DNA from 3 places in the Pelosinus sp. UFO1 genome. Region 1 is predicted to be linked to each of the others. Evidence: riboswitches for the same ligand, from Rfam matches in the RefSeq annotation. Region 1 holds a riboswitch; each other region holds the start of a gene.

What was found. A riboswitch is a leader RNA that binds a small molecule or an ion and turns the genes downstream of it on or off. The one in region 1 is predicted to bind S-adenosylmethionine.
Region 2: it holds a riboswitch for S-adenosylmethionine, as region 1 does, so the genes downstream of both, metK (methionine adenosyltransferase) here and metA (homoserine O-succinyltransferase) in region 1, are expected to answer to the same signal.
Region 3: it holds a riboswitch for S-adenosylmethionine, as region 1 does, so the genes downstream of both, UFO1_RS06795 (PLP-dependent aspartate aminotransferase family protein) here and metA (homoserine O-succinyltransferase) in region 1, are expected to answer to the same signal.

The regions. Positions count from the first base shown of each region.
Region 1 covers NZ_CP008852.1:3,000,679-3,007,551, reverse strand. Annotated here, with positions in the region: gene UFO1_RS14285 (rhodanese-like domain-containing protein) at 1-1,203, shown strand, start outside; gene UFO1_RS14280 (4Fe-4S binding protein) at 1,242-2,042, shown strand; gene UFO1_RS14275 (hypothetical protein) at 2,048-2,548, shown strand; gene UFO1_RS14270 (4Fe-4S dicluster domain-containing protein) at 2,634-3,494, shown strand; gene metA (homoserine O-succinyltransferase) at 3,505-4,422, opposite strand; SAM riboswitch class I at 4,547-4,647, opposite strand; gene UFO1_RS14260 (MFS transporter) at 4,905-6,137, shown strand; gene UFO1_RS14255 (NifB/NifX family molybdenum-iron cluster-binding protein) at 6,305-6,700, shown strand; gene tsaA (tRNA (N6-threonylcarbamoyladenosine(37)-N6)-methyltransferase TrmO) at 6,822-6,873, shown strand, end outside.
Region 2 covers NZ_CP008852.1:2,546,704-2,553,576, reverse strand. Annotated here, with positions in the region: gene dapF (diaminopimelate epimerase) at 1-305, shown strand, start outside; gene UFO1_RS12005 (hypothetical protein) at 430-1,029, shown strand; gene UFO1_RS12000 (YicC/YloC family endoribonuclease) at 1,171-2,055, shown strand; gene remA (extracellular matrix/biofilm regulator RemA) at 2,114-2,380, shown strand; gene gmk (guanylate kinase) at 2,405-3,022, shown strand; gene rpoZ (DNA-directed RNA polymerase subunit omega) at 3,040-3,246, shown strand; gene coaBC (bifunctional phosphopantothenoylcysteine decarboxylase/phosphopantothenate--cysteine ligase CoaBC) at 3,256-4,452, shown strand; SAM riboswitch class I at 4,506-4,611, shown strand; gene metK (methionine adenosyltransferase) at 4,674-5,864, shown strand; gene priA (primosomal protein N') at 5,994-6,873, shown strand, end outside.
Region 3 covers NZ_CP008852.1:1,510,907-1,517,779, forward strand. Annotated here, with positions in the region: gene nifJ (pyruvate:ferredoxin (flavodoxin) oxidoreductase) at 1-253, shown strand, start outside; gene UFO1_RS06780 (GNAT family N-acetyltransferase) at 749-1,363, shown strand; RNA gene ssrS (6S RNA) at 1,421-1,600, shown strand; gene UFO1_RS06785 (C40 family peptidase) at 1,828-2,481, opposite strand; gene UFO1_RS06790 (diacylglycerol kinase family protein) at 2,682-3,563, shown strand; SAM riboswitch class I at 3,675-3,777, shown strand; gene UFO1_RS06795 (PLP-dependent aspartate aminotransferase family protein) at 3,857-4,993, shown strand; gene UFO1_RS06800 (YezD family protein) at 5,007-5,354, shown strand; gene cysK (cysteine synthase A) at 5,515-6,453, shown strand; gene UFO1_RS06810 (DUF190 domain-containing protein) at 6,623-6,873, shown strand, end outside.

The DNA of each region.
Region 1 (6,873 bases):
ATAGATTCTAATGAAGATAGTTTTGTTATTATCGAAGTACGTCCCCTTGAAGAAGTACAGAAGACAGGGAGTATTCCAGGTGCAATTAGTATCCCTGGTGTAGAGTTGCCTCTTAGGATCACAGATTATGCTAAAAATGGACAGAAAATAATAACTACGTGTGCTGGTCGCACAAGAGGATTTATTTCATGTGCAACATTAAAATTAATGGGAATTGATAATGTATATGATCTAAATAATGGAACGATGGGGTGGCAGTTAGCAGGGTTTGACTTAGAAAAAGAAGTCAAAAAAGGAGCGCTTCCTTCTTTCGAAAGCAAAAAAGAAGGAGCTAACTTTGCTACCAAGTTAGCTAATGAAAACAATATACAACTTATTTCTGTGAAACAGTTGCAAGCCTTGCAACAAAATGCACACCAAGAAACGTTGTACCTTCTTGATGTGCGTAGTCATGAGGAGTATGCAGAGATTGGTCATATAGCGGGGTCCATTGCAATTCCCGGTGGGCAAGCAATCCAAAATACCGATGATGTTATTGCAGTTCATAATGCTACCATCGTTTTTGTTTGCGATAATAGCGCTAGAGCAATTATAACCGCTTATTGGTATAACCAAATGGGATTTACTAATGTGTATGTGCTAGATGGTGGCTTAAGTGCATGGACTCATTCGGGTCATAGATTAGAAAAAGGTCCAGCTGAGCCATTTGCCCTGGGTTTTATTGAAGCTTCTGAGAGGGTAGATAAAATTAATCCTGACCTATTAAAGGGTATAGTAGATAAACCATCTAAGACCATAATCATAGATGTAGAAGATAGTAAAAAATTTCACCATGGGCATATCCCAGGAGCCCATTGGGTGCCACGAGGATGGCTTGAGAAAAGGATTGAAAATGTAATTACCGATAAAGGAACTCCTCTCGTTGTAACTTGCTCTGATGGTTTCAATTCAGTTCTTGCTGCAGTAACATTATTAGAAATGGATTTTTATAATGTTTGCATTCTAGATGGCGGCACGAACTCATGGGTAGAAGCTGGCTTTGGCCTTACGACTGGCATGGAAGGAATAGAGCCTGACGATTGGCATGTACATCTAACCGAATTTGGCAGTAAGGAGGCAATCAAATATCTTAAATGGGAAGAAGACATAATTAACTTACCAGAATATATGAACTATTTTTACCGCAGGGGTATAGTAAAATAATAAAACTGGGGAAGGATTGGACAATAGGAGGGAGACAGTTGATTAAACGAGAGTTAACTAAAGGGGAGATTATTAAACAAGCCCAAGGATTGGGAGCAGAGTTGGTAGGTTTTGCTCCTATTAACAGGTGGGAAGAATATGGGGATTTAGAGGAATCCTTTTTTCCTCATAAAGTGTGGCCTTTAACCAAAACAGTAATTGCTCTGGCCATCCCATCCTTACTGCCTATTGTGGAAACAAAAATTTCCCATCTGTATAAGTCACAATATAACAATACCAATCGCTTATTAGATGAAGCAGCTTATCGATTAGCGGCTTTTTTGAATAGAAACGGACATGCTGCGGTTAACATTTGCCGGGATGGCTATGGGGTGGGGGTGTTAGAGGAAAAACCGATCGCAGCATTTTCCCATGTTTGGGCTGGTTATTATGCGGGCCTCGGCACAATAGGCTGGAATCATACCTTAGTAACTCGGGAGTTTGGTCCACGGCATCGCTTGGTATCAGTTCTAACAGCATTAGAATTAGATGGCGATCCTATGGTGGAAGAAAAACTGTGTAATAAATGTAAGTTGTGTGAGAAGGCCTGCCCAACGCAGTCATTTTCGGGCAACAATAGTGATACATATTCGAACATGGACAAGTTTGCTTGTATGAGTAGGAGAAAACGATTCAACGGACCATTTAATCATTGTGGTTGTTGCATTAAAGTTTGCCCAGTGGGGGAAGATCGGAACCTTTATAACAGCACAGCCATAAAAAAATATTTTGATGAAGCAAAGGATATCACTTTATGGGGTTCTGGGGTTGGGGCAAACATAATAGAAAGAGAGGAGTAGCTATTTTGGCACAAATAGAGTTAACTACGGCTGAGATAATGGAGCAAGCTCGGAATCTTGGAGCGGAATTTGTAGGTTTTGCGACCATTGACAGGTGGGAAAAGTCTGAGGATGTACCTATAGCGCTTCATCCCCACAGAATTTGGCCTCAGACTAAAACTGTAATTGTCTTAGGAGTTCCCTCATGGCAGCCTAGTGGGGAAACATCACCCACAATAGTGAGGGAACAATCTAGCGTTATAAATAATCTACTAGATGAAGTAGCTTATCGATTGGCAGTATTTCTGAACCGTAACGGCTATCCGGCTGTCAATATTCCATGGGACAGTGAGGGGGAAGGCATACCCGAACACAAAACAATCGCAGTATTTTCTCATGTATGGGCTGGACATTATGCGGGCCAGAGTCAAGTAAGTAAAAACAACATTTTTCGGGCCGCAAAGTACAATCCCCAGCTTAATTTCGTATCAGTGTTGACAGCCTTTGAATTAAAAGGCGACGTATGAAGATAAAGAGAAGTTATGTATAAGAGTTTGTTATGCTAGAAAGTATGCCTAAAGTTCAGAGAGGATGCAAACTTAGCAAAAAGGAGTGAGTAGACTGGCACAAGTTGAGTTAACTAAGGCAGAGATTATCCAGGAAGCCCGAGATCTAGGAGCCGAGTTTGTTGGTTTTGCGTCCATTGATAGATGGATAGAGTCTGGGGATGTACCAGTGGCATTTCATCCCCACAAAATTTGGCCCCAGGCTAAAACGGTGATCGTCCTAGGAGTTCCTTTATGGCTGCCTATTATAGAAGCATCACCCACCGTACTGGGGAGGGAACAAGCAAAGGTAACAAATGAGTTATTAGAAAAAGTAGCTTATCGATTGGCGGTATTTTTAAACCGCAAAGGTCATTTAGCTGTCATTCCAGATAGCGAGGTTGAAGATGAATTAGAAGAAAAACCGATAGCAGCATTTTCTCATATTTGGGCTGGGTATTATGCTGGACTTGGTTCATTAGGCTGGAATCATACCTTGTTAACACGGGAGTATGGTCCGAGGGTTCAGTTGATATCAATCTTCACTGCTTTGGAATTGGCAGGAGATCCTTTAGTTGAAGGAGATTTATGCAATAAATGTTTGTATTGTCAAAAAATCTGTCCTGCTCAAGCCCTTATCGGTGATGAAAAGTTAAAATATGCGCAAGTAGACCAAGCAGCCTGCATAAATAACGAAAAAAGATTGCAAAAAGCTTTTAGTGATCCCTGTGGCTCTTGTCTAAAAGTGTGCCCAGTTGGGGAAGATAGGCAGCTTTTTCAGAGTAATAGCTTTGTAAAATACTTTGAGGAGCAGGATATTTTAGCCCGTAATCCGCAGGCAGAGGCATACAGGGATTGGGTACATATTCGTAATTATGGGAGTTATCCATTAGAGGGGGCCTTAAAGAAAAAAGAGGATAAGGGATAGTAAAGAACCATTATAATAAAGAAAGATCGAAAGGCGTTTCCTGATAGACATAGTAGTTGAGCCAGTTGGAAAAGAGCAGGTTGGCAGCACTTCGCCAGAGGACTACTGGTGTTTGCGTGGGGTCATCGTTAGGATAGTAATTTTGTGGGATTTGAACTGATAACCCTTGAGCAAAATCTCGATCGTATTCGGCCTTGAGAGAAAGAGGATCATATTCTGAATGGCCTGCAATAAAGAATTGTCTACCTGTTAGATCAGCGGCAGCATAAACACCAGAAATATCAGACTCTGACAAAATGCGTAGCTTAGGATTCTTGAGGATGTCTTCCCGTTTAAATTCAGTATGTCTGGAATGGGGAACATGAAAGATATCATCAAAACCACGGAATAGTTTGACTTGTTCCGTATCATTCTTTTTGTGGGGGAAAACTCCAAATATTTTTTGTGGAAGATCATATTTTGGAATACCATAGTGGTAGTATAGTCCGGCTTGGGATGCCCAGCAAATATGGAGAGTGGAATATACATGAGTTTTACTCCATTCCATAATTTCACAAAGTTCATCCCAGTAGGCTACCTCTTCAAAGGGAATTTGTTCGACAGGTGCACCAGTAATGATCATGCCATCATAGTTGCGAGATTTTATATCCTCGAATGTTTCATAAAATTTGATCAGATGTTCTTGTGATGTATTGGTAGGACAATAAGTAGCAGTATACATGAAGTCAACTTCCACTTGCAGAGGAGAATTACCTAGCAGGCGGAGTAATTGAGTCTCAGTAGTAATCTTGATAGGCATGAGATTTAAAATTAATATTTTAAGAGGACGTATATCTTGGGTATAGGCTCGGTTCTCATGAATTACGAAAATGTTTTCACTTTCCAGAATGTTGGTAGCAGGTAAATTGTTAGGGATTTTTATAGGCATAGTGCATTCCTCCATTTTTTTGATATTATAAAAACTCAATAGAAGGCTGTTATGCTCTTCTAATCAAGTGGGGTAACAAAAAGAGCCCCTTTCCGAGGAAAGGGGCTCTTTAAACCGCACATTCCTCTCATCTTTCAGGATTGCTCCTGCTGGAATTAGCACCGTTGCATTGCTGCCGGCTGCCGGGTGTCATAGGGCCAGTCCCTCGACCTCTCTAGATAAGAGTTTAATATTAATTTATGAATAATATTAACATAGGTAAATAAGTAAGTCAAAGTAAAATTTAATAAGAGGTTTTACAAAATGTCATACTATATTGACAAAGTGACCAAGCTGAATATAATAAAAGTTAAAGATTGTCAATTTCAAGGATGAATGACTATGAAAAAAGGTCAAGCTCTTTCTGAAATGAAAGTGGTTTGATCTCTTTTATTTAATTGGTGAGATATTGGTTGTATAACAAACAAGGAGACTCCTGTTATATGTTGAAAGCACATAATAAGAATGCGCAAGTTTCTTCCCTCATTCACTGCAAGTCATATGTACATTTTTGGTTTTCCAGGGTTCTGACAACTCTGGCGTATCAAATGCTGGCTGTTGCCGTGGGTTGGCAAGTCTACGAGTTGACTGATAGTCCCTTCTATTTAGGGTTGGTTGGTCTTGCTCAGTTTTTGCCAATGTTTTTACTAACTCTTGTTGTTGGGCATGTGGCGGACCGTTTTAATCGTCAGAAAGTTATTTGTATTTGTCAAATAACGGAAGGCGTGGGTGTAGGTTTGTTGGCAATCGGAAGTTATACTGGTTGGCTTAGCAAAGAAAGTATCATTACCATTGTATTTCTGATCGGCGCAGCCAGGGCTTTTGAGGGACCGACGATGCAAGCTTTTATGCCTGGATTGGTATCGGCTAAGATTTTTCCGCAAGCTTTGGCGACTGTTAGTTCGGCAAATCAGACAGCCAATATCATAGGGCCGGCAATTGGGGGATTACTTTATGCTGCAGGTCCTGCCTATGTTTATTGTGCAATTAGTGTACTTTTTCTAGGTGCCAGTTTTCTTATTTCTAGAATTAAAATTGAACGTGAAATACGGAAAGTTCATGCTGTTAATCTACGAGAATTATTTGCTGGGATCACTTTTATTCGTCGAAAACCCACAATACTTGGTGCCATATCCCTGGATCTTTTTGCTGTACTGTTAGGGGGAGCAACTGCTCTATTGCCAATTTATGCTAAAGATGTGCTTTTTATTGGGCCAGAGGGAGTGGGGATTTTACGCTCAGCGCCAGCCGTAGGTGCCTTATTGATGTCAGGTTTTTTAGCCCATTATCCTCTTAAACGTAAAGTCGGCCGAACGATGTTTAGCGCTGTATTTGTTTTTGGACTGGCTACCATTGTATTTGCCTTATCAACGTCCTTTGCTTTATCTCTCGCCTCATTAGTTGTCCTTGGTGCTGCAGATGTCATCAGCGTTGTCATTCGTTCCTCCTTAGTGCAATTGCAGACGCCAGATGAAATGCGGGGAAGAGTGAGTGCCGTCAACTCAATGTTTATTGGAACTTCTAATCAGTTAGGAGAATTTGAGTCTGGTGTAACGGCAGCTTTTTTCGGTACAGTGCCTGCACTGCTGATTGGTGGTATTGGCACAGTATTGGTTGTTATTCTATGGATAAAACTATTTCCCGAACTCGCTCAAGCTGATCGAATCGCATCTTGACAAAGTGCTATAAACAAGTATATTATATAAACAAATTATACCGTAAAGCTGATCAGTAGTAATGACTGAAGGCAAAGAAAGGTTCCTTGTGAAGGAATCAATCTTTGCCTTTTTATTTTAAGGATGTATTACTACAGATAATAATAAGAGAAAGGGAAGTGTATAGTATGTCTAAAGTTGCTGTTGCGAGTACTGATGGAATAGCCATTAATGAGCATTTTGGTAGAGCGGAAGAATTCTGGATTTATGAAAGCGATGAAGAGGGAGCTTACCAATTTATTGAACGTAGAAAAAAAACGCTTGAAGAATCTGAAGGCGATCATGCTACTACAGTTCAATTACTTGCTGATGTTGAAGTCGTATTAGTTAACAAAATTGGCCCGGGAGCAGAGAAAGAATTGCGACGTGAAGGGATAATAGCCTTAAGTGTATCTGGTACCATTGATAAAGCCCTTAGCGCTTATGCAAAAAGAGGAAAGTTTATCAAGAATAATGCACTACTAGGGACAATAAAAGGTTGCCAGGCATCTGGTGGATTAGGATGTTCGAATAGATGTAAATGAGTAAGAGTAGGTCAAATTTCCTTAAATGTAACTTGAATTTATAAGCTGATAGAAGAATTAATTTTTAGTAGTATTAGGTGTCAGATTCTTGCTTCTTAGTAAAGACAAAGGAAGGAAATATATGATTGATTATAAGCCGATAGGTATCATTCACTCGCCCTTTAAAGAGGCAA
Region 2 (6,873 bases), 450 kb from region 1:
TATCTGTAATTGGACCAAAAATTGAGACAGATCCTATCTTCCCGAAGAAAACGAATGTTGAATTCGTGCAAGTATTAAATAAGCAAAAATTACGTATGCGTGTTTGGGAACGCGGTGCTGGTGTTACTATGGCCTGTGGTACAGGAACTTGTGCTACATTAGTAGCAGCGGTACTCAATGGTAAAGCAGATCGGCAAGCTACAATTGAATTAGATGGGGGTACTTTGTTTATTGAATGGGGTTTGGATAATCATATTTATATGTCTGGCCCAGCAGTAGAAGTTTTTCGTGGCAAGTATCTTTGAGTTTTCTAGATAATAAAGAAAAGTCCAACTTCTCTAAAAATTAGGAGTTGGATTTTTTTATTTGAAAGGAATTTTTCTATTTGTGGTGTAATAATATACCTCATAAGAGTAGGGAGGTGCTATAGTGAGGTTTTTTACTTTGACAGTGATTTTTTTATTACTATCATTTAGTCAGGCTTTTGCAATATCTCCGGTTAATATTGATGTTATAAAAGAGGCGCAGGATTATGGTAAATCGAATGCACAAAATCAATTAAAGGATTTCTTGCTGCCATGGATGTCTTATGAAGAGAAAGCGATAAAATTAAATGATACAGCAGAACGCTCCTATTTATACACTTCCTTTTTGCTCATAGCAACAGACGCTCGAGAAAAGAATTTATTAGGGCGTAATGTTACTGCGTTAGATAGTGAAAGTATATTGGCAGATTACTCAGGTTTATTAAGCTTTAGTACAGTTTTGTTTGGGGGGAAGCAGGATTTCACTCAAAACGCTAATGTAGTACTTAAACAGGCTGGGAAAGAAATTAAGGCGTATCAGGTGGTAATTCCTTCTAAAGCCGAAAAGAATACTGGAGAATCAGGACAAAATACGTTTACTGCTCAATGTTACTTTTATTTTATAGAAAAAGACATTGTACTTGATATTCCTATTATATTACTGATTAAAACAAACGATAAAATAGAACATTCTTTCTACTTTGATATTGCAAAGATAAAATAAAAGATTATTTAAAGAATGGTATACCTAGATAATGAGCGAAAAAGGGATTTAGGGAAAGTATGGAGAAGTATTTAAAGAGATTTGGATAATTGTAATATTATCGTTAATAATAAAAATGTGCAAAGAAAGGAGCCGCTTAGTGTGATAAAAAGTATGACTGGGTTTGGTCGTGGCGAATATATGGATAATGAATACAGACTAATTGTAGAAATTAAAGCTGTAAATCATCGTTATAATGAAATCGTTATTCGTATGCCTAAGAATTTAGGCCCACTTGAAGATAAAATTCGGCGCAGTGTATCCAGTGCACTAGTAAGAGGCCGTATTGATGTTTTTATAACAATAGACGAGTATGGAGAAAAGAAAAGAGCTGTTCGGATTGACAAAGAATTAGCAGTGGCTTATAATAAAGCTTTAGATGAATTATCAGAATTATTTGCTATGCCAGTAAAGGATAGAATTTATCAAATAGCAAAATATCCTGATGTTATTCGAGCTGAGGAAGTAACAGAAGATGCTTTATCTTTGTGGCCTAAATTGTCTCAAGCCGTTTCTATAGCGGTCAATAATCTCATGCAGATGCGTATAACAGAAGGGTTAAATATTCAGCAAGATTTGATAGCGCGCATCGCAGTGATTGAATCATATATTAATTCAGTAGAAGAGCGTGCTCCTCAAGTTTTAGTAGAGTACCGGGAAAAGATATTGGGACGTATGCGTGATTTATTGGGGATGATAGGAGAAGAACCTGACGTCGGCAGATTGGTACAGGAAGCAGCGATATTTGCTGATAAAACGAATATAACCGAGGAGTTAGTGCGTTTAAAAAGTCATTTGGCACAATTCCATACTGCATTACATATTGACGAGGCAGTAGGGAGAAAATTAGATTTCATCGTGCAGGAGATTAATCGTGAAACGAATACAATTGCTTCTAAAGCGAATGATTTTACAGTAGCCAACATAGTCGTAGAAATTAAAAGTGAAATTGAAAAAGTCAGAGAACAGATTCAAAATGTAGAGTAGAATCAAATAGAGAACCATAGGTAGATGCTAACGATATAAAAAATAAGGGGGATTTTTTATGGAAATAAAACTTATCAATATTGGTTTTGGTAATATTGTATCTGCGAATAGAATCATTTCTATTGTTAGTCCTGAATCGGCGCCAATTAAAAGAATTATTCAAGAAGCTCGTGACAGAGGAATGTTAATTGATGCAACTTATGGAAGACGTACTAGAGCTGTAATTATTACTGACAGTGATCATGTAATTTTATCCGCAGTGCAGCCTGAAACCGTAGCTCATCGCCTTGCCAGCAAAGAAACTAGCGAGGACACTGCAGAATAGCAGATGATGAAAGGAGCAGCATGTATGACAAAAGAGGGAATTTTACTTGTTTTATCTGGTCCATCTGGAGCAGGTAAAGGGACAATTTGTCAAGAATTGCTGCGTAGATATCCTGAATTAAACTATTCCATATCTGCCACTACACGGGCAGCACGTGTAGGAGAAAAACATGGGGTTAATTACTGGTTTGTTTCTCGTGAAGAATTTGAGAATATGATAAAAAATGATGAGTTGTTGGAATGGGCTGAAGTTTATGGCAATTTTTATGGAACACCATGCCGTCAAGTAAAGGATTTATTACAAAATGGTAAGGATGTTGTCTTAGAAATAGATGCACAGGGAGCTACGCAGATAAAAAAAAGATTCCCCCAAGGAGTGTTTATCTATATTGCACCACCGTCCTTGGATGAGCTAGCGAATCGCATTCATAAAAGAGGTACTGACAGTTTGGATGTGATAAAGAAAAGGCTCAGTTGTGTTAATAATGAATTGACATACGTACATAATTATAACTACATAGTAGTAAATGATGAGGTGCAAGAAGCAACAAACAAGGTTTTATCAATTATTACTGCAGAAAAGTGCCAAGTGGTACGTAATGACAATATAGTGGAAGAAATATTAACTAATTTTAATAAATAAAACTTAGGGGGACTACTATGATTCATCCATCATTAGATGTTTTAGTGACTAAAGTTGATAGTAAATATACATTGGTTGTGCTTGCGGCTAAGCGTGCTCGAGAACTTATGGACGGTTCAGTACCCATGGTTGAGAGCAAGTCGAATAAGCAAGTTACCATTGCCTTAGAGGAAGTAGCGCAAGATAAAATATCCTATGAACGGACCAAAAGTGGTATAAAGTAGGAGGTCGTTATGTTAAAGGGAAAGAATATTGTTGTTGGCGTAGCTGGTGGTATTTCTGCTTATAAAGTAGTGGATGTCGTTAGCCGTCTAAAAAAACAGGGCGCCAACATATATGTTATTATGACTAAGGCAGCGACTAACTTTCTTACCCCGTTGACTTTCCGAGAAATAAGTGGACATCCGGTTGTAGTTGATATGTGGGCAGAAGCTACCAATTGGAATGTTGAACATATTGCATTAGCTAGTAGAGCAGATTTATTTTTATTGGCTCCTGCAACGGGAAATATTATTGGTAAAATAGCCAATGGTATAGCGGATGATATGTTATCTACTACTGTTATGGCGACAACGGCACCAATCTTAATGGTGCCAGCTATGAATACGAATATGTATTTAAATAGCATTGTTCAGCAAAATATTAGCAAGCTGACTCAATTAGATTATTACTTTATGGATCCAGATTGTGGTAAGCTAGCATGTGGTACAGAGGGTGTAGGACGTTTACCTGAACCAGAGGCTATTGTAGGAAAGGTAATTGAGATACTAAAAACCAATCATGATTTTACAGGGAAAAAGATATTAATTACTGCAGGTGGAACGCAGGAGGCAATTGATCCCGTAAGATATATCGGTAACCGCTCTAGTGGGAAAATGGGCTATGCATTGGCGGAGGTTGCTGCGCACAGGGGAGCAAAAGTCACTTTAATATCGGGACCCACTCATTTGGTTTCGCCACCTGGTGTTACAATAGAATTTGTACAATCAGCATCACAGATGCAGGATGCCGTAGTGGCTCATTTTGCGGAAAGTGATATTGTGATAAAGGCAGCGGCAGTAGCGGATTATCGTCCACAGAGTATGTCGGAGCATAAAATTAAAAAGACTGGTGAGACGCTACATCTGATACTAGAGAAAAATCCGGATATCTTACTACAGCTTGGGCGCCTAAAGAAACATCAGATATTGGTTGGTTTTGCTGCTGAAACTCAGGATTTACTAGTTCATGCACAAGATAAATTAACAAGAAAAAATTTAGATATGATTGTCGCTAATGATGTTACTATACCTGGCGCCGGATTTAATACGGACACGAATATAGCAAAATTGTTGTACCGTGATGGTCGTATAGAAGAATTGCCTCAAATGTCTAAAAAAAGGCTAGCAGAAGTTATTTTGGATAAAATTCACATAGAATGTCGAAAATAGGTTGATTTTTGTTCTATTTTACTTTAAAATTTGATTTGGCAGAATTATATATTGGCTCATCAAGAGATGGTGGAGGGAATGGCCCAATGAAACCGCGGCAACCATTTGGAATATCCAAAAACGGTGCCAATTCCTGCGGTAAAGATCGCAAGATGGGAGAGTGACAGTAACATCACCCTCCCTTAGGGGAGTTTTTTTATTAATTATTGGAGGTAAAAATTGTGGAAAAAAAACGCGTATTATTTACTTCAGAGTCTGTTACTGAAGGACATCCTGATAAAATGGCGGATCAGATTTCAGATGGTGTATTAGATGCCATAATGGCGAAAGACCCTATGGGACGGGTAGCATGTGAGACTTTGTTGACAACAGGTCAAGTACATGTAGTTGGCGAAATAACAACGAATTGTTATGTGGATATTCCTAAGATAGTACGTGATACAATTAAAGAAATTGGCTATACACGTGCAAAATATGGCTTTGATGGCGACACTTGTGGTGTATTGGTTTCCATAGGTGAGCAATCCGCTGATATTGCGATGGGTGTTGACAAGGCGCTAGAAGCAAAACAAGGACAAATGGATGATATTGAAGCAATCGGTGCTGGTGACCAAGGAATGATGTTTGGTTACGCAACCAATGAAACTCCAGAGTATATGCCATTGACAATATCTTTAGCACATAAGTTAGCGCGTCGTTTAACAGAAGTCCGTAAAAATGAAGAAGTTGATTATTTACGTCCTGATGGAAAAACACAAGTAACGGTAGAATATGAAGATGGAAAACCTCTTCGTGTCGATACGATCGTAATTTCAACCCAGCACGGTCCTGAAGTTGAATTAGCAACTATTGAAAAAGATTTGATTGAAAAAGTTATTGTACCAATTGTTCCAGCTCATCTATTAGATGCAAATACAAAATACTATATTAACCCAACAGGTCGTTTTGTAATAGGTGGACCTCAAGGCGATGCTGGTTTGACTGGCCGTAAAATCATTGTTGATACATATGGTGGAATGGCACGTCATGGTGGCGGTGCATTCTCTGGTAAGGATTGTACCAAAGTAGATCGCTCAGCTGCCTATGCGGCTCGTTACGTTGCCAAAAACGTAGTTGCTGCAGGATTAGCAGATAAATGTGAGATCCAGTTAGCTTATGCTATTGGTATGGCGCATCCAGTTTCGATTATGGTAGAGACTTTTGGGACGGCTAAAGTAGATGAAAAACTGATTGCCGAGCTGATTAAAAAACATTTTGATTTGCGCCCAGCTGGCATTATAAAAACCTTGGACTTGCGTCGTCCGATTTATCGCCAAACAGCAGCTTACGGACACTTTGGCCGTACTGATATTGATTTGCCTTGGGAACGCACCGATAAAGCAGAAATTTTACGTAAGGAAGCAAATCTTTAATTTTTAATAATTTCTTGCAGGGTTTTTATCTCATCATACGAATTTTATAGGTATAGCTAATGATAAAAGGGGGACTCAGTGAGATTCCCCCTTTTTAATTTTATTAAGTATCATGGAATGGTGGTAACAATGCAACGTATAGCACAAGTTTTAGTAAATCTTACAACTAAAAACATTAACAAAGCTTTTTCATATCATATTCCTGAACACTTAGATTGCGTTGCTGTAGGTTGGCGTGTATTAGTGCCTTTTGGCAATCGCAAATTAGAGGGTTTTATTATTGATATTACTCAGGGTGAAGATTCTGATATAATTAACCTAAAACCTATTTTAGATACATTGGATAATGACATATGGTTTGATGAGCATATGATGCATACTGCTAGGTGTATTAGTGAATATTATCTTTGTAATTTAGTTGATGCGATGCGTTTGTTTATTCCAGGGAAATCAGGCATAAAAAGTGTTACACTTTATTCAGTAGGCACTGATCAGGATATTCAGAAAACATTAACTGAGTTATTAGCTAAATCAGCAGAATATTACCAAGTATTATTATATATATATGAGCAGAGATCGGTACTTTCATCCAAATTAGAAAAACAGTTTGGTGCTGGTGTATTAAAAGTCATACAATATTTACTACGTAAGAAAGTAATAGTAGGAGAGTCAATCGGAAAAAAGACTGGTACACATCTTTATAAAAGTGTAATCTATTTAGATGTATCTATTGAATCCGCCAAAACGCTTATTAGCAGTTTAGTTAGAAAACCAGCACAATGCCGTTTGTTGAATTATTTAATAGAGTATGGGCAGCTTTCTTACGATGACCTGAAAAAAAGTAATACTAGTTATGATACTGTCAAAAAATTGGTACAAGAGGGCATTGTTAAAATTGAAAAAGTTCAGATAGTTCGTGATAGTTATGCTGATTTATCTGAAACAAAAAATACCGTTTCATTAACGACTGAACAACAGCAGGTATTGGGAAAAATTATACCAAAAATGC
Region 3 (6,873 bases), 1.5 Mb from region 1:
AATTAAAAATGCTGTAGAATGCGGATATTGGGGCATGTACAGATATAACCCAGCATTGAAAGATCAAGACAAGAACCCGTTCATTCTGGACTCCAAAGAACCAACAGCTAATTTCCAAGAATTCTTGATGGGCGAAGTAAGATTTGCATCCCTTAAGAAACAATACCCAGAAACAGCTGAAGCATTATTTGCGAAAACAGAAAAAGACGCTAAAGAAAGATTGGCAACGTATAAAAGACTTGCTCAATCATAAGAAATAAAAAGTAACTCCTTCGAATATAAGAGGCATTTGATAGCTCGCTACGCCGAGTCGTCAAATGCCTCTTTGTTACGGAATCAGAAAGTATAACACTTTCTTGATTCCAAGTAAGAACGACTAAGACTTCTGCCTACGTCCGAGGACTTGGCACAAGCCAAGTCTTTTCTTACGGAATCAGAAAGTATAACACTTTCTTGATTCCAAGTAAGAACGACTAAGGCTTCTGCCTGCGTCCGAGGACTTGGCACAAGCCAAGTCTTTTCTTATATTTCAATTGCTAGATATAGTTGCAGGGCATACTACACCAATAGTACTTCGGTATATTTGGGGCACGAAGTGCAGATACTTTTTGTATTAAAAAAAGTGTAACAGATCGAAAGAAATATTGTATAATTATATCCAATACTAGATTGAAATTACGCTTCTATTTTTAATTTTAGTGATAGAAGCATAGAATACTACTTTTTAGATTGAGGAGGTTATATAATTATGGATATTATATACCGTACTGGAAGAGAAGAAGATAGTCTCAAAATTGCTGAAGGAATCGATCGTGCATCAGGTGGAATTGTGGAATTTTTGTTTCATGATTTGCTAGATCAATATACACCGACCCAAGTAATGGCAAGATCGATACAAGAAAAACAGGGAACTGATTCTTATGAAAATGCAATTGTTGCAGAGCATCAAGGGAATATTGTAGGCATTGTTTATTCTTATTCAGCCCAATTTCATGGCATTACAGATAATACTAGAAGTTTCTTTCCTAGTGACCGGCTCAACTTTTTAAAAGACTTCTATAATTCGCGAGTTGAAGATAGCTGGTTTTTAGATTCCATTTATGTAGATAGTGCATATCGTGGTACAGGTATTGGGAGTAAATTAATTGAATTGACAAAGCGAAGGGCAAAAGCGAATGGATATAACCGACTAAGTTTAATGGTGATGGCTGATAATGCAGTAGCAAGACGAACCTATGAACGCAATCAATTTGAAATTGTAAAACATATCGATGTGCAAGAACATAGATTAATTCCTCATAAAGGTGGAATCTATCTACTGGTTAGCAACCTGAGTGACAACGTCTCCCATATTGAAAGTTAAGCATCATGGCTTGATTTTCTGATAATTCTGTGATATTATACGAATTGTAAAACGATAGTATTTCTAGGGTACACGTTACTCTTAGCTATGTTCAACCGACTCATCGAATTTGGGAGCTTACGATTATGCAGCTATCACGCCTCCTAGGAGAGGACGATAAAAACATGATTTTTAAAGCACCCACCTGCTGGATAGCGGGGTTTGAACATAGCAGGAAAACGATAAAATGGATGTACTATCTTTATAAGTATTTAAGAGCATAGGTTGCGAGCCTGTGCTTTTTTGCGGAATCAGAAAGTATAACACTTCCTTGATTCCAAGTAAGAACGACTAAGGCTTCTGCCTGCGTCTGAGGACTTGGCCTAAGCCAAGTCTTTTCTTATTTACGGCATAGTCAAGAGTATCGAGTTAAAGGAAAAACCAGCACTGTAAGTGCTGGTTTCAAAGAAAAGGATTTATTTTCTTTACTTAATGTAACGACGAGCTCCAATATAATGTTCCGTGTAGTAAGCGTCACTCAAAGAACTAATTGTTACTTGTTTTGCAACGGAACTATCATGAATAAATTGTTGATTACCCATATAGAAACCAACATGAGATGCGCCAGGTTTATACGTGGTGAAAAAAACTAAATCGCCAACTTGTAGATTTGCTTTGTCTACAGGAGTACCTATTTCATATTGCTCAGCTGCAGTCCGAGGAAGAGTAATACCATTTTCTTTCATAACAAGTTGGGTAAAACTTGAACAGTCAAGGCCGGTAACAGGTGATTCTCCTCCAAAGACATAAGGGACGCCCAAATAGGTTTTGGCAGTTGCGATGATAGCATTACCTTTTTCTGTATTAGTAAGTGACTTACCATCATTAGATGGTGCTAAAGGCGTGATATTAACGGCTGGATTTTGGAGTGGATTGCTTTTCCCTAATAAATTTCCTAATAACATACCAATCAATACATTTAAGAAATTAAAGGAAGATGATTTATTATTGTCTGAGGACATAGTTTGGGATAATGTATCCAAAGGCGAAGCCGCCATTGCCGCAGGTATTGGCATAATTAAAGTGAAAGAGAAAGTAAGAAGGGTAAGAAGTATAATTGGCTTACGATATTTATTCATATAATAACCTCCTATTTGTAGAGTGATGACTAGAATTACTAACAGAATAATAATACTGAAAAATTTATATTATGTAAACAGGTAATATCTACAATTATCCTAGATAAATTGCTAGACTTTTATACTTAGAATGAAATACAATAGATTATAGATAGGAAGGTACGTGTATCATTGCTATTGCACCAAGGAGGGATCTGTGCTTGCGAAAGTTTATTCTTGTGTATAACCCAGTATCAGGAGATGCAAGTTTTAAATTTAAATTGGATCATGTGATTGAATGTTTTCAAAAAAAGGGATGTATCATCATTCCACTGCGAGTTAGTAATGAACAAGAGACTAAGAGTTTCGTTATGTTATCTCGGGAAATAGCTGTAGATGGCATTATTGTATCGGGTGGTGATGGAACTATCCATGAAGTGATAAATAGCATGCTTGAAGGAGAAATTGATTTGCCATTAGGCATTATTCCTAGTGGTACATCAAATGATTTTGCGGCTTATCTACAACTAGACAAAAATATTGAAGCTTGTGTAGAAGTGATTACAGCAGGAAAAAGCAAAACCTTTGATGTAGGAAAGGTAAATAATAAATACTTTTTTAATGTTGCTAGTGCTGGACTGCTGACATCAGTAGCCCATAGTGCCGATAGCATGCTAAAAAATACACTGGGAAAAATAGCCTATTATTTAAAAGGCCTTGGAGAGCTGCCTAATTTTCGAGCTTTAAAAATGCGATTTATTGCTGATGGCCAAGTCATAGAGGATGACATATTTTTGTTTCTTGTTATGAATAGCGGCAATGTAGGGGGATTCCCTAATCTAGTACCAGACGCTAAGATTGATGATGGTAAACTTGATTTATTCATTGTGAAAAAATGTAATCTACCAGAATTAATGGGCTTATTTATCAGCTTTTTAAAAGGCATACACTGTAATAGTAAATATGTTACTTGTATACAAGCAGAACATATTTACATCGAATGTACAGAAGAGGTAGATAGTGATTTGGACGGAGAGTTAGGTCCTAAACTTCCCCTTGATATTCGGGTTGTTCCAGGAAAAATCAAAGTTTTTAGTATGTAAGTGTAGTTTTCTACTTATTAAATGATCCTGGCTACGATACCACCTTTAAAAAAATTAGATAAGTATTGACAGTAATCATTTATATATGGTATTATCAAAAAAATAAATAAGCTCTTATCGAGAGTGGTCGAGGGACTGGCCCTATGACACCCAGCAACCGGCAGTAATGCAGTGGTGCTAATTCCAGCAGGATAATTATCCTGAAAGATAAGAGGAAGACGTTTTTCATTGCATAAACCTCTTTCCTCGGAAAGAGGTTTATTTTATTTAAAAACATAAAATAGGAGGATATTATGAAATTAGACTCTAAGATTGTACACATTGGTGTCTGTACGGATACAAAAACAGGAGCGCTAAGCACACCTATCTATCAATCCGCTACCTTTCGACACCCGGCTCTTGGTGAGAGTACTGGTTTTGATTATACCCGTAGCCAAAATCCTACAAGAAAAGTATTAGAAGAGGGAATTGCTACATTAGAAGGTGGTGCAGTAGGATTAGCCTTTTCTTCAGGCATGGCTGCGATTACGGCGATACTAATGATTTATAAGTCAGGAGATCATTTAGTTGTAGTAGAAGATTGTTATGGCGGTACTTATAGAGTAATCGATAAGATATTCAGTAATTTTGGGTTAACGGTAAGTTTTGTAGACGGCAGTAGTAAAGAAGAGGTAGCGCAGGCGATTACACCTCTAACGAAGGCTATTTTGGTAGAAACACCTACCAACCCATTAATGAAGATTGTTGATATACGTGCTATTGTTGCGCTAGCTCAAGAAAAGAACATTCATACAATCGTTGACAATACCTTCTTGACGCCTTATTTTCAACGTCCACTAGAATTAGGAGCCGATGTAGTGATTCACAGTGGTAGTAAATATTTATCAGGTCATAATGATTTAGTCTGTGGATTGGTTGTTGTCCGGGAGGCTGAGTTAGGCGCCCGTATACGTTACGTACAAAATTCAACAGGCGGAGTTCTTGGACCGAGTGATAGTTGGCTATTAATCCGTAGTATAAAAACATTAGCATTGCGTATGGAAAAGCATAATGAAAATTCCCAAATTATTGCCGAATGGCTAAAAAAGCATCCCAAAGTGGTAAAGGTATATTATCCAGGTTTAATGGAGCATCCAGGGAAGGAAATACATGATAGCCAGTCCTCGGGTTATGGAGGCATGCTGTCCTTTGTTGTTGATAATTCCCAATTGGCAGCGCAAGTATTGCGAAAGGTTAAATTAATTCGATTTGCTGAGAGTCTAGGCGGGGTAGAATCCCTTATTACATTACCTGCGGTGCAGACTCATGCGGATGTGCCTATTGATGTTCGTGAGCGACTAGGAATATCAGACTGTTTACTACGTTTATCGGTAGGTATTGAAGATGCTCAAGATATTATCACTGATTTAGAACAGGCACTTTCGGAATAAAGGAGAAGTCAAGATGAAGGAAAAAAGTTCATTTTCTGCAAAAGCACTTGCAGTCATTGATGAGAGTATCCAAAACATAAATTTTGGTGAAATCGTTTTAGTAGTGCAAGATGGACACATTATTCAGATAGAACGTACTGAAAAAATTATTATTTCAAATCAGAAAAAATCCCAAACTGGAAATGAGAAAAAAAGTATAGAGGAAACCAGCGTTCTTCGCAATAAGATATTAGGAGAACTATCTTCTTTAAAATATGGGCAGTTGGTTATAAAAATAAAGGATGGTAAAGCAGTTCAGGTTGAGAAAACAGAAAAGCGTCGTTTCCCTGAAGTGGAAGGCGTTTATGGCGATGGTATTTAAAAAAAGATTGACAAAGTTTGTTATTTGTGTTAATTTGTATTTAATGAAATATTGAGCGAGCTGATCAGAAAACTGAAGGCTAAGGAGTTCCTGTTAGGGGACTTCCTTAGCCTTTTCTTTTTGGTTTGCGAGTTAATCAAATTTTTGGAGGTAATTTACTATGGCTAAGATTGCAAAACAGTTGACGGATCTCATCGGTAATACACCGCTGTTAGAACTTACTAACTATAACAAGGAAAAGGCAATAGGGGCAAAAGTAATTGCTAAATTAGAATATTTTAATCCATTGAGCAGTGTAAAAGATCGTATTGGTTATGCTATGATCGCGGAGGCTGAAAAACAAGGACTCATTAATAAAGATACTACGATTATTGAACCTACCAGTGGTAATACAGGTATCGCTTTAGCCTTTGTCGCGGCCGCAAAAGGCTACAAATTGGTTTTATGCATGCCTGATACTATGAGTATAGAAAGACGTAATCTATTGAAGGCCTTGGGCGCTGAATTAGTATTAACACCAGGTGTAGAGGGTATGAAAGGGGCTATTGGCAAGGCTGAACAATTGGTTGCCGAAAATAGTAATTCAATTATCTTACAACAGTTTAATAATCCTGCTAATCCCGAAATACACAGGCAAACAACGGCTGAAGAAATCTGGAGAGATACAGACGGACAAGTGGATATCTTCGTTGCTGGTGTAGGTACTGGCGGTACCATTACAGGAGTAGCGGAAGTATTAAAAAAACGAAATCCTAATATTAAGATTGTTGCGGTAGAACCATTTGATTCACCTGTGTTATCCGGTGGAAAACCTGGCCCTCATAAGATTCAGGGAATAGGAGCCGGATTTATACCTTCAGTAATTAACTTAGACGTTGTAGATGAAATTTTTGGCGTGCACAATGAAGATGCATTCACAGCAGCTCGAGAATTAGCTAAATCAGAAGGATTGCTCGTAGGTATTTCAAGCGGTGCTGCTACCTTTGCTGCGATTCAGCTTGCAAACCGACCTGAAAATAAAGGGAAAAATATTGTCGTATTGTTACCTGATTCAGGAGAACGTTATTTGTCCACGGCTCTCTTTCAGCAAGATCTATAAGAAGAGGTCAGACTTTAGGTGCTATTAGTATAAATAAGAGATAGGTAAGAGTGTCACACTGAGCGCTGTGACACTCTTTTATTTTTTAGCAAAAATAAAGATAAGAATGCAACATAGAAGATTTTGTTTTATAATAGAAAAAAGGCTCATTAACATCAGGGGGGATACAATGCCGAAAATTACTAGTCAGGCTAAAAGGCTGCGAATTTATATTGGTGAAACAGATCGGTATAAGGGAAAGCCCCTATACCAAGCGCTGGTGGAAAAAGCAAAAGAATTAGATATGGCAGGGGCTACTGTAGTTCGTGGCTTAATGGGTTATGGTGCGAACAGTCGTATACATACAGCAAAAATTCTAGATCTGTCTAGTGATTTACCTATAGTGGTAGAAATAATAGACAGCGAAGAATATATGGATAA